3 regions of the Endozoicomonas sp. SCSIO W0465 genome follow, and region 1 is predicted to be linked to each of the others. Evidence: predicted binding sites of a transcription regulator. Region 1 holds the regulator's gene; each other region holds the start of a gene.

The links. Region 1 encodes LexA, which represses DNA repair genes until DNA is damaged. Its sites were predicted from a motif close to TACTGTNTANNTANACAGTA; they were not measured.
Region 2: a site for LexA is predicted at 1,737-1,756, ahead of uvrD (DNA helicase II). Genes of this name have one in related genera too.
Region 3: a site for LexA is predicted at 1,326-1,345, ahead of dinB (DNA polymerase IV). Genes of this name have one in related genera too.

The regions. Positions count from the first base shown of each region.
Region 1 covers NZ_CP092417.1:3,334,913-3,339,221, forward strand. The annotation lists gene MJO57_RS14825 (hypothetical protein) at 1-1,194, shown strand, start outside; gene MJO57_RS14830 (hypothetical protein) at 1,228-1,419, shown strand; gene MJO57_RS14835 (CDP-glycerol--UDP-pyrophosphoryl-N-acetylglucosaminyl-N-acetylmannosamine glycerophosphotransferase) at 1,440-1,871, opposite strand; gene lexA (transcriptional repressor LexA) at 1,909-2,505, opposite strand; gene MJO57_RS14845 (TetR/AcrR family transcriptional regulator) at 2,649-3,278, shown strand; gene MJO57_RS14850 (L,D-transpeptidase) at 3,278-3,796, shown strand; gene MJO57_RS14855 (transposase) at 3,980-4,309, shown strand, end outside.
Region 2 covers NZ_CP092417.1:7,130,177-7,134,485, forward strand. The annotation lists gene MJO57_RS32230 (type I restriction endonuclease subunit R) at 1-474, shown strand, start outside; gene MJO57_RS32235 (IS1595 family transposase) at 610-1,650, opposite strand; gene uvrD (DNA helicase II) at 1,799-3,988, shown strand; gene murI (glutamate racemase) at 4,077-4,309, opposite strand, start outside.
Region 3 covers NZ_CP092417.1:3,053,963-3,058,271, forward strand. The annotation lists gene MJO57_RS13365 (hypothetical protein) at 1-549, shown strand, start outside; gene MJO57_RS13370 (lysophospholipid acyltransferase family protein) at 538-1,140, opposite strand; gene dinB (DNA polymerase IV) at 1,369-2,496, shown strand; gene MJO57_RS13380 (paraquat-inducible protein A) at 2,480-3,100, opposite strand; gene recJ (single-stranded-DNA-specific exonuclease RecJ) at 3,194-4,309, opposite strand, start outside.

The sequences.
Region 1 (4,309 bases):
GCATTACGCAGCTATCAAACCTACCAGTCAGCAGCAGGACCTGTCCGGGTATTGCGCAGCCTCTACCGCAATGCCGGGGATAAGTGCATTGTCCCTTTAGAGCTCAAGGCTGGCGTTGTAGAAGGCTACTGGTTACCAAAGGCTGCGAAGCAAGCAGCATGGATGGTTGCCCAGTTGCCGCCCGCGGACGTAAAAAGCTTACTCGATCTAATGGGGAATATGTCACCCTCAACCAGCTCTCTGGCACGTCTTCCCAAAAAACTCAACGAACAATGGGAGCAGCACCTTGACCCTTTCGAGACCCTTCTCGCGGAGAATCTCACAGTACCGCCTGACGCGGTGACGGTAGCTGCTTCCCTTGACGGTGTGATGCTACCAATGAAAGACGGCAAGCGTCAGGAGAAACGTGAAAAGAGTGTTGCTGATGGCAAACGTACCCGAGGGCCAGCAGGTTGTCAGGAGGCCAGTTGTGGAACACTGTCGTTTTACGATGACCAGGGAGATCGCCTCTCTACGATCAGGATGGGACGAATGCCTGAAAGCAAGAAAGCGACATTGAAAAAATCCCTTTCAAACCTTCTGGATAAGGTGCTTCAGCAAAAGCCAAATCTGACTCTGGTCAAAGTGGCAGATGGAGCCCGGGACAATTGGACATACTTCACCAAAGAGCTACCGGAGGGAGAAGAAATTGTTGATTATTACCATGCGGCAGAACACCTGAAGAAGGCATTTGACCTGGCTTACGGTGAAAATAGCGCGAAGTCCAAAGAGAAATTCAGCACCTACCGACATATCCTGAAGGAGGAGCCGGGTGGGGTTGAAAAAATAATCAAGGCACTGGCTTACCAGCATAGCAAGCATCCCCGCCGATCGAAATTAAAGACAGAGTTAAAGTACTTCAGAAAAAACCGGTTACGGATGAATTATGCAGAACACCTGTCGCGCAACCTGCCCATAGGCTCAGGGGTCATTGAGGCGTCCTGTAAAACGCTGGTTACACAGCGAATGAAGTGTTCGGGAATGCGTTGGCGGTGTCCCGGGGGGCAAGGCATTCTGACACTCAGGTCACTAATTCAAAGTGGTTGGTTCGACTGTGGCTGGATGCTGCTGTCGGTAACGTACCGGGCTAAGGTAAATATGGTCAGTGATAATGTGATTCCATTTTCATCAGGGAAGGGTGATCTTGAACGTTAGTACTCATCAATATGAGACTTTCACCCAATCGTATTGCGTCGCAGTGATGAGGAGAACGCTGAGCCTCTGGTTACTATGTCATTCTCCCGGGAGTTGCTCGACTTTCTCCAGGGAGATCAGGTGGAAGTTGCCAAGGCTATGTTGGATGCCTGCATAGCTGAAGTGGGGCGTAAAACAGAAGCTGACGCTGGTGAGTACATCCCTGAAAACCGGGTTCTTCATTAACTGTCATTTTGCCCCTCAGGTTATCCTCTGCTCCTGATTGCCAATCCCTGACAGCGACCTGAACGGGCGGCGGTTTCCAGTTCAGACAGTGTGATATTATCCATCTGCTTGATCCAGCTGACGACGGTGTGACTGGTGCCGGAGGCCAAAGCTTTTCGAGTCAGCTTTAGCGGGTCTGCCTGTGCGGAAGGATTGAGAACCTGGAGGCGGTGTCTGCTGATTCCGGATGACTTCAGCCAGTTTATTGTGTTTTTTGCCTGTTCACTGGACAGTATCAGAGTAAGCCAGCGTTGATCCTGATCGTTAGCCAGCTCATTCAGTACAGACCTCAGGAAACGTCCTGACTGCCAGGGCGGGCCTGAAAGAATCAGCTCATCAATAAAGCTGGCAGGTTCACCGTCAGTGAAGGTGGTATCATCGTTCTGACTGGATGATGGTGTTAATGCTTGCATGTCAGGTCCTCTACATCAGAGATCGTCAGGTAAGGTTTTAGTTCCTGATAACCCCCACACTCAGTCCTTCGATAGCGAAGTTATCAACGCTGAGGTCTACTTCGATTGTCTGGAATTCTTCGTTTTCAGGGTGAAGATAAACCGTGTTCTTAACTTGTTCAAAACGTTTAACGGTCACTTCGTCTTCAATTCTGGCTACGACAATCTGACCATTTGATACTGTTGAGGTTTTATGAACTGCCAGCAGATCGCCGTCAAGGATGCCGATATTCTTCATGCTCATTCCTTTTACCCGAAGCATGAAGTCCGCTTTGGGTGAAAAGAAATCGGGGTTGATGGACAGGTGGTCTTCAATATGTTCCTGAGCAAGAATGGGACTTCCTGCAGAAACCTGTCCTACAATAGGCAGACCGGAATATTCTGTGCCAGGTATGCGAATACCTCTTGAGGTTCCGGGGGTGATTTCAATGGCTCCCTTGCGTGCAAGAGCTCTGAGATGTTCTTCTGCAGCATTAGGTGATCGGAAACCGAATGTCTGTGCGATTTCTGCACGTGTAGGCGGGAAGCCGGTTTCTTCGATATGAGACTTGATCAGTTCAAGAATCTCAGTCTGGCGCTTGGTCAATTTATACATGATTAGATCTGTGTTTTTATACAGTATATGTGATTATATACAGTATTCAGCTGGCTGCAACTACATATCTCAAATACCAACTTGATGTTTCAGTTGACAAACGTTAGTTTTAAACAAATGTTTACAATGGAGGTTTTACCGGCATGTCACAGTCAGCGACGGTAGACAGGATTCTGGACGCTGCAGAGAAGTTATTTGCTGAGCATGGATTTGCAGAGACCTCGCTGCGGTCAATTACCAGTCAGGCGGGTGTTAACTTGGCTGCTGTTAATTATCACTTCGGTTCCAAAAAATCCCTTATCCAGGCTGTCTTTTCCCGTTTTCTTGATCCTTTTGTCAGTAATCTTTCCAGTGCACTTGTCACATATCAGGATAATAATGATGCTATTGATCTGGAACAAATACTTCATTTGCTGGTGGATCAGATTATGGCAGTGCAACCTCGTAGTCCTGAGGATCTCCCGGTTTGTATGAGGTTGATCGGGTTAGCTTACACTCAGGGGCAGGGGCATTTGAAAAAATACCTGCGGCAAGTCTATGGGGAAGTATTCCAGGCTTATCTTCAGTTGCTGGTAAAGGCCTGTCCTGATTTGCCAATGAATGATCTGTTCTGGAGAGTTTATTTTATCTTGGGTTCTGCTGTTTTTACTCTTTCCGGGGCAGATGCCCTAAGAGCTATCGCGGAAAGCGATTATGGGGTTGAGAGTGAACTGGAAGATATCATGAGGAAGATGGTTCCTTTTATGGCTGCAGGCCTCAGAGCACACATCTGATGGATCATTTAAAGATTAGCGAGCTTGATTTACCGATGCATCTTACTGTTCATATTGCCAGTCAGCAGATGGTGCTTCATAAGAGGGGCGGCAAATGCCGTGTTTATTCTATTTCTACAGCAAGCAAGGGAACCGGGCAGCAGGAGGGAAGCTGGCAGACGCCTCTCGGGCTTCATGTTATTCGGGCTAAAATTGGGGCAGACCTACCGGTTAACTCTGTGTTTATCGGACGTCGCTTTACTGGTGAAATTTATTCACCTGAACTCCGGACGTTGTATCCCGAAAGAAGAGACTGGATATTAACCAGAATTTTATGGCTCAGTGGCCTAGAGCCCGGATATAACCGGCTTGGTAATGTTGATACCATGCGTCGCTTCATATATATCCATGGCTCACCGGATACTGCCGTGATGGGAGAGCCAGGGTCACGGGGGTGCATCCGTATGCATGGGGAAGATATTATCGATCTGTTTGACCGTGTAGATGCCGGTACCAAGATTGATATACAGCTTGGCTGATACAGCTTTTCTGTTCAGATATATCTGTGCAATCTGGCCTGAACCGGGGTATGTCTTTGATCAATCTCAAAGTCGATGTACTGGTTTATAGTTATAAGGCCAGTGTGACTTCAACCTTTCTTCGTAATTTCTCAAAAAGTGCTGGAAGCAGGATAATTTCGGTCAGTCGTCTATCCTCTCACCATGGCTTTTCTAGAACACCAGCAGTTACAACCTGAAGATCTACTGAGATTCATCACTCAGCAGCAAGAGCAGATCATTCAGCTCAAAGAGCAGATAGAATTGCTTGAAGCAGAGATTCGTCGTCTAAAAAAACTGCCCGCAAAGCCTGACATCAAACCAAACACCAAACCTCCCGATGATGACACCGGCAGCCCTGATGGAGATCCATCCGCTCCTGAGGGTAACGATGGAGCCAGCCCAGACACCTCGTCAAAGCAGAAGGTTAAGAAGCCCAACGAGAAAACCAGAAAGCAGCGTAAACAGCCCCGAAAGCCATCGGCGGAAAAATCC
Region 2 (4,309 bases), 3.4 Mb from region 1:
CTGCTGAAAGACGATATCCGCGCCAAGACTCGTAATAATGTGGTGCAGGAGAAAAAATTCTCTGAACGGTTGCAGGCCACTCTACGCAAATACAATAACCGGGCCATTGAAACCGCGCAGGTGATTGAAGAACTGATCCAGATGGCCAAAGACTTTCAGGCAGAAATGAGCCGGGAAGCGGAGCTTGGCCTGAACCCGGATGAAGTGGCGTTTTATGATGCCCTGGCCAATAACGAAAGCGCCGTTCGGGAACTGGGTGATGAGATTCTCAAAAAGATTGCCGTTGAGATCACCGACAAGCTGCGCAAATCCACCACCATTGACTGGCAGGTGCGGGATAGTGTGCGGGCACGGTTGAAGATTCTGGTTCGGCGGACTTTGCAGAAGTACAAGTATCCACCGGATGGAGCGGCGGCGGCGGTTGAACTGGTTTTGAAGCAGGCGGAGACTTTGGCTTGTGAGTGGAGTGGGTGAATTAGAAATCAGGACTGATTCTGAAAGAAAAGATTTAACTATCGACCAGAATCTTCATTAAAAGAGCTTCGCCATTCTGCATACCTATAAGATTGCTTTGCCTTATGGGTACAAGCATTAAATCAGCTTTAGAGGCTAAGTTACCGTTAATGGTTGGAAGCACCAATGTTCAGTAATTCTGCTGATCAACCGGCCAACAGTTAATTTTTTTGCTGCCGTCAGTTCTCGCCTCCAGGCCAGATAATGGGGAAGGTAACGAGTTGCAACCCCTTGGAATACGCCGCCAATCCAGCGTTTTAAATGACTGTGATAAGAATTTACAGTCTGGATGTGGTAGATGCCTTCAACAACATGTTGACCTGCTGATGTCACCAGCTCCTTGAAGACAAATCCAAGCTTGTCAGCAAGTTTTTCGTGAGCGAGGTGTGCATCCGCACAGACCGTGGCCTGTATCGATATGCGGCCATTTAAATGCCTGCACAATTCATTAGCACTTTCGTTTTCTAATACACCGTCAACGGTATTTCGATTACGGTCCCGAGCCACCATTACCGGGACTTTTCGGGCTTTGTTGGGATCATTACCCCGCTTTCGGGTTGGCCGTGGAAGGCCTTCTCTTTGCCCTTTGAAGGATTCACGGAAAAATGTTTCATCAAGCTCAGTAATGCCACAAAGCTCTTCTGCTTGATCATTATTAATCACTTCAAGAAAGCGGTGACGCCAGCGGAACGCAGTTTTCAAGTCAATGGCATTCTCAGCAGCAGCTGGTCGCAAGACCATAGAGTGAGTCATACCTGCGAGGTACTTGTTCCATTTTTCAGGGTGCCTGAGCCTTGCCAAAGGCGTTCCACTAAAGGCGTTAAACGTTGAGTCGCAAGTCTTGCAGTGGTAGCGCTGTCGGCCATTTCGTATGCCCCAGCGACCAACGCTATGGCTTTTGCATTTGGGGCACCTGGGGTTTTCGGCAAATTGGGCAAGTATGCTCTTTTCTACGTCAGGTGTTGCATTATCGTTATTGGGTATAGATTCACTGTAAACAGGTTCAGAGTCAGTGGTTTCTACTACCTCGGTAACCTCTATTTGAGTACTAAGGAGCGAGTTGTTAAGAATGTCTCGCTGTTCACTGGTTAATGTTGAAATGGAATCAATAAAATTCTGGAAGAGTTCAGATTGCATATCACTCCCCTACAACGTAGATTTTATGGGAGTTTAGCTGATTCAACCATTAACGGTAACTTAGCCGCGCAGTTCCGTTAAACTCTCACTGTTCTTGTATATACTTCCCCATCACAAGGGGTAACCGAACTCTGACTGAAAGACATCTATGGACGTAACCTCAATACTTGACTCACTGAATGATGCGCAGCGCAGTGCTGTTGCAGCTCCCGTCAGCTCTATGCTGGTACTGGCAGGTGCCGGTAGTGGTAAAACCCGCGTTTTGGTTCATCGGATCGCCTGGCTGGTTCAGGCTGAAGCCATGTCAGCCTATTCAGTGATGGCCGTCACCTTCACCAACAAGGCGGCAGCTGAGATGCGTTCTCGTATTGAGGAACTGCTGGGCATCGCCCCAAGGGGAATGTGGGTCGGCACTTTTCACGGCCTTTCCCATCGCCTTCTCCGGGCACACTGGAAGGAAACAGGGCTACCGGAAAACTTTCAGATTCTGGACAGTGATGATCAGCTGCGCGTACTCAAACGGATCATGAAAGCCATGCAGCTGGATGAACAAAAATGGCCTCCACGACAGGCCCAATGGTTTATTAACAGCAAGAAAGATGAAGGGCTCCGTCCTGATTACATTGATCCTGGCTATGACCCATTTGAACGAACCATGGTGGATGTTTATCGCCGCTACCATGACTACTGCGAGCAAGCCGGAGTGGTCGACTTCGGAGAACTGCTGCTGCGCGCGCATGAGCTATTACTGAAGCGAGCAGATATTCTCCAGCATTACCGTGAGCGTTTTCGCTATATTCTGGTGGATGAGTTTCAGGATACCAACGCCGTGCAGTACGCCTGGCTACGACTTCTGGCCGGAGACCAGGATAAACTGATGGTGGTTGGCGATGATGACCAATCGATTTACGGCTGGCGCGGGGCCAGAATTGAGAATATACGTCAGTTTACACATGACTTCCCCAATGCCCAGACCATCAAACTGGAACAGAATTACCGCTCTACCGGCAATATCCTCCAGGCAGCCAATGCCGTTATTGCCAACAACCCGGATCGTTTAGGAAAAGAGCTGCGCACCGACGGCGATAAAGGTGAGCCAGTGCACCTGTACGCTGGTTTTAACGAAATGGACGAAGCCCGATTTATCACAGACCGGATTAAAGATGCCATTTCCAACGGCATGGCCCGCAGTGATATCGCCATCCTTTATCGATCCAACGCTCAATCCCGTATTCTTGAAGAAGCGATGCTCAGGGCTGCGATCCCCTATCGAATCTACGGTGGACAGCGTTTCTTTGAGCGAGCAGAAATCAAAAATGCCCTGGCCTATCTCCGTCTGGTCAGTTCTCCCAATGACGACACCTCTGTGGAGCGGGTTATCAATATTCCGACCCGGGGCATTGGGGAAAAAACGGTAGAAAAGCTCAGAGAGGCTGCTCGAAGCCAGGGGATTTCACTCTGGCAGGCCCTGAAAAACCTCGTGGCATCGTCTGCAGTTGGTGGCAAGGCGGGTAAATCCATGGCGGCCTTTGTCGAGCTGATCGAGTCAATGAACCGTGCCGGTGAAACACTGGATCTTGGCGAACTTTCTGATCACGTTGTCACCATGAGTGGGCTGATTGACCACCACAGTAAAGAGAAGGGGGAGAAAGGTCAGGCTCGGGTAGAAAACCTCGAGGAACTGGTTAACGCCTGTCGTCAGTTTGATATGGATGAGCTATTTCTTGATGGAGATCCGAATGCAGATCAGGCTGAAAAAACCGAAGCCATAACCCCTCTGGATGCGTTCCTGGCCCATGCGGCGCTGGAATCGGGCACCAATCAGGCAGATCAATTCCAGGACAGCGTGCAAATGATGACACTGCACTCGGCAAAAGGTCTTGAGTTTCCCCTGGTCTTTCTGGCCGGTATGGAAGAGGGGTTATTCCCCCACAAAATGTCACTGGATGAAGGCAACCTGGAGGAAGAGCGTCGGCTTTGTTATGTGGGCATAACCCGTGCCATGGAAACCCTGTATCTGACGTATGCGGAAAGCCGACGCCTGTATGGCAGTGAAACCATGAACCGTCCTTCCCGATTTATTCGGGAGATCCCCGGTGAGTTGCTTCAGGAGGTTCGCCTTGGGGGCACCATTACCCGACCGGTCGTAACCCGCATGGCACCCGCATCGCCTGATCATGGACTGTCACTCGGCCAGCGCGTCCATCACAACGTATTTGGCGAAGGTGTTGTTATTAATTATGAAGGTGATGGCAATCAGGCCCGGGTTCAGGTCAATTTTGACTCTGAAGGCGCTAAATGGCTGATGATGGCCTATGCCAATCTTTCTCCGATTTAGTCAGCGCCAGAGGGCTTGCTGAACTGAAAGCAGTCACTTTTATGAAGTACGATCACTTGAATGATTGAGAGTATTGTCGCCACATTCATCATGTTTCATCATGTGAGTGTGGCGTCACGCCTTTTGGCTCCACCAGCAAATACCTCACAATAGCAAACCCCATGTTCTCCAAAGCCGGAACCAGGGCGCTGACCTGCTCAGCCTGCCCGGTGTGCATAAAGTAATCTTGCGGTGCTGAATCTGCTGGAAAAGCATTCGGCCCCAACAGGCTGACAACCCTGCGGGCAATGGCAGCGCCTGAGTCGATCCAATGAATATCTG
Region 3 (4,309 bases), 280 kb from region 1:
CTTGTTGCAGTTGCTCAGACCGGACAACTTATCGGTAGCATCTTTGGCCATGTTGTTTTTGCGCTTCCATCTGCTCTGTTGGGTGGTGTTTTCGGCTTTTGTATTTATGCGCCCTTCATGAAGGCAGTTGACTGTCTTTCGGGAGGGGAAAATACCAAGTCATTTTTTGAATATACTATTACCCCAGCGAACAAGCTGAGTAATCTTATTTATAACCGGGTTACAGACCTTGTGTGTCGATATGTTGTCGGTTGTGGGGTCATGGTTGCGGTTGTGGAACCTTTTCACGTCATTTTGGGCGGACTGGCTGTAGGAACTTTGCTTTCACCATTTATTTATAATGATTTTAAATGTAATAGCTCCAGAAATGTTGAGTTTTTTATAGATGGACCGGCAAACTTTTCAGTCAAGCTAAGTGCACAGCACTATTTTTGGCAAACATTTGATGATTGGGCTGAGGGCATAAAAAGACCTCCTGTAACCCTGTACGATCGAATTGCTGCTCAAGTACACGGCAGTAACATTTCTGTTAAAGATTCATCTGGGTGATACCGGGCTGAAACATTCCGGATGTTTGCCATAAATATCTGAGTAAAAGGCTTGTATTTCTGAAAGGTCTTTTTCGATATTATCCCCGGGCTCGATAACCGGTCCAAATCCTCCCGTTCTGCATCTGAAATCCAGAAAGGCAAGCACAATAGGAATACCAGCATTTTTTGCCATATGGTAGAAGCCAGTGTGCCACCGGTTTCCACGTGCTCGAGTACCTTCAGGGCATATGACCAGGCCCATTTTTTTGTGTTGCTTGAAGGTGCACACCGCCTGTTCCACCAAACTTTCTCTTCTGCACCTGTCATTCCGATCCAGTGGAATCCCACCCATCCAGCGCATAACCCAGTTGAACGGCCCCCAAAACAGGGTGTGTTTGCCCACCCAATAACACTGTATACCGGTAGCAAGGCCAATCGCCATGCCATAGACAAAGTCCCAGTTACTGGTATGGGGAGCACCAACAAGCACATACTTGGCCAAGCGTGGGGCTCTACCCTGAATCCTCCAGCCCATAACCTTGAGAAACAGTTTTGCCAGCAGAGAAAAAGCCTGACTGATAATAGGCGTGTTGAAAATTGTGATTTGCATGAACCAGTTATTCCCGAGCTACAGGAAACGGTGTTGAAAGCTATCGAGATGGTGGCGATCGCTTTGAGCACAGCTTCAAACAGATAGTTAATAGTGGCAGCAGTATCTAAAAGAAAATTTGGCTGCTGCAACAAGATATTTTTCTGGGCACTAAAGACCTGGTAATGAAGTACTTGCCAAAATCGGTCTGTATGTATATACAGTTTTTATCCCGGAGCTATTTGGAACATGATGGACAGTAATGCCAGCCTTCAGCAAAAAGTGATTCAGAGAAAAATCATACATATTGATTTTGACGCCTTCTTTGCCAGTATTGAAATACGTGATAATCCGAAGTTGTCAGGAAGGCCTGTTGCTGTCGGGGGGGCTGCTGATCGTAGAGGGGTGATTGCTACCTGCAGCTATGAAGCGCGTCGGTTTGGCGTGCACTCAGCCATGTCCTCAGCGCAGGCGATGAGGCTCTGTCCGGAACTGAAAATCATACCTCCGCGTTTTTCCGTTTATCGTGAAGCTTCTTCTGAAGCTCATGCTATATTCCGGCAATATACTGATTTAATTGAACCTTTGTCCCTGGATGAGGCTTATCTGGACGTTACCGGGACTGATCTTTGTCGAGGCAGTGCCACCCTGATTGCTGAGGAAATCCGGCAGAAAATTTTTCAACAATTGCATGTCACTGTATCTGCCGGCGTTGCTACTAATAAGTTTCTGGCCAAGATTGCCAGTGACTGGAATAAACCCAATGGCCTTTTTGTGATCACTCCGGAACAGGTGGATGATTTTGTTTTCGATCTGCCCGTGAAAAAAATTCATGGGGTAGGTCGGGTTACCGCTGAGAAACTGCACAGAAAAGGCATCAAAACCTGTGGGCAGTTACGCCAGTATTCCATTCTTGAGTTAAGTCGCTGGTTTGGGAGTTTTGGTGAACGATTGTGGGAGCTTTCCCGAGGGCAGGATGATCGTGAAGTGCAAACTAGTCGACGCAGGAAATCACTTTCTGTTGAACGTACTTATGATCAAGATCTGGTGGGGCTCGAAGATATTACCGCACAGATTATTCCTTTGCTGGCAGAGCTTCAGGATCGTTACCAACGGATTGAAAAGGAATACGAAGTGCATAAGCATTTTGTCAAGGTGAAGTTTGCGGATTTTACCCAAACCACACTTGAGGAAAGCCTGCCAACAACCGGTGAAAATGTTAAGGAACATTTTACTCAGCTGCTGGTTAGAGCCTGGGAACGGGGGAGACGTCCGGTCAGGCTTCTCGGCTTAGGGGTCAGGCTACTGGATCTCCGTGAAGAAAGAGCGCTTGAACAGCTTGAGCTTTTTGAAAAGAAAATCATGGGGCTGGTGTAGCCTCCGGTTGATTGACTCCCAGTTTTTCCATCAAGTTACTGACCAGACAATAAGCGACGAACCAATAGAAGCCAGAGTGGAGTGTTGCATCAAATTGCACAATTTGTGACGAGTCGATATTTTCAGTAGTCGTGGCATTTGCCGCCAGAAAGGCGATGAATACACCAATGGCAAAAACATCAGCCATTGACCATTTACTTAAGATGCTGTTCAGTCTAAGCAGGTTATGATTCCTCTTTACAAAATTAGCCAGCAACAAGCACCCCAGCTTAGTGAAAGGTATAATCAGACTGAAAGTGACAATCAGAAATGCCACAAAGTAATAGTCACTTTTCCATAGATCCTCAGCAGTACCAAGAATGGAACGCTTCTTTTCATAAACAGTGGATTTACCTTTAACCTCCAGACTATCCAGGAATTGGGCTGCCAGGTTAGCCATGGCAGGATGAAGGTTCTGCTGCTTAATGATATGTTTTCCCTCATCAAGCATTGCCTGACGATCAAGATTTGCCTTTATGGTCATCATCGGTTGCGTCACTCCCGAAATCAGCAGGAAAAGGGAGATAATCATCATTAATGGCAGTAATATTGTTTGTCTGATCACCTTTAGCCTCAATACCATCGTTGGGGGCCATTTACTCGGACATGTACTTTGAATACAAAGTTCCGGGAGCAGTCAAAAGTGGCACACGATTTCTTAAACTGGTTCAAAATGTTCAACCATTAGCTGCAGATTGTTCTGACCACGAAATTCATTGATATCGAGTTTATAGACCGCCTTGATCTGACGAATATTGGGATTAGGCCACACCCGGTTATCAATATTAAAGGAAATAGCATCCAGCCAGACCTCACTGCCGGGTATTCTGAGTACCATCTTGAGGTGCTTCCCTCCCACCAGCTTCTGCTGTAAAAGTTGGAATTGGCCATCAAAGCAGGGCTCAGGAAAACTTTGTCCCCATGGCCCTCCCTCACGAAGGGTATATGCAGTTGCCATGGTTACCTGACCAGGCATCAGTTCACCATCAGTATGCACTTCTGCCTGAAGGTCATCAGCGGTCAATACTTTTCTGACTTCAAGGTCAAAAGCATCTTTAAATGCGCTGAATTTCGATTTTTGTATGGATAACCCCGCTGCCATGGCGTGTCCACCAAATTTAATAATAAGCCCCGGGTTCTCTCTGGCGATGTTGTCCAGTGCATCACGCATGTGCAGTCCCTGAATCGACCTGGCAGAACCTTTGAGTTCAGGCTCTCCCCCAAGGTTATCAGCTTCAGCAAAAGCGATAACCGGACGATTAAGCTTCTCTTTTACCCGTGAAGCCAGAATGCCAACCACGCCCTGGTGCCAACTTGCCTGAAATAGACTGACGCCCCATGGCAGCTCTGTTTGCTGATCAAACCGGATTTTCTCCAGCTCTGCCATCGCCTGACTTTGCATACTGCCCTCAATGGCTTTCCGGTCGCGGTTCAGCCCGTCCAGTTCAAAGGCCAGCTCGCGAGCGCGATGGATATCTTCGCAAAGGAGTAGTTCGATACCGATAGACATATCATCAAGGCGTCCGGCCGCATTGAGTCTCGGGCCCAGGGCAAAGCCGAGGTCTGACGCTACCAGTTTTCCAGCATTTCTGCCGGAAATATCGATCAGTGCGGTAATGCCCGGTCGGCAACGGCCGGAGCGGATGCGGGCAAGCCCCTGGGATACCAGTATGCGGTTATTGCTGTCCAGCTTGACCACATCAGCCACAGTGCCGAGCGCCACAAGGTCGAGAAGTTCGGCCAGGTTAGGCTCTTTTCTTTCTTGAAAATAACC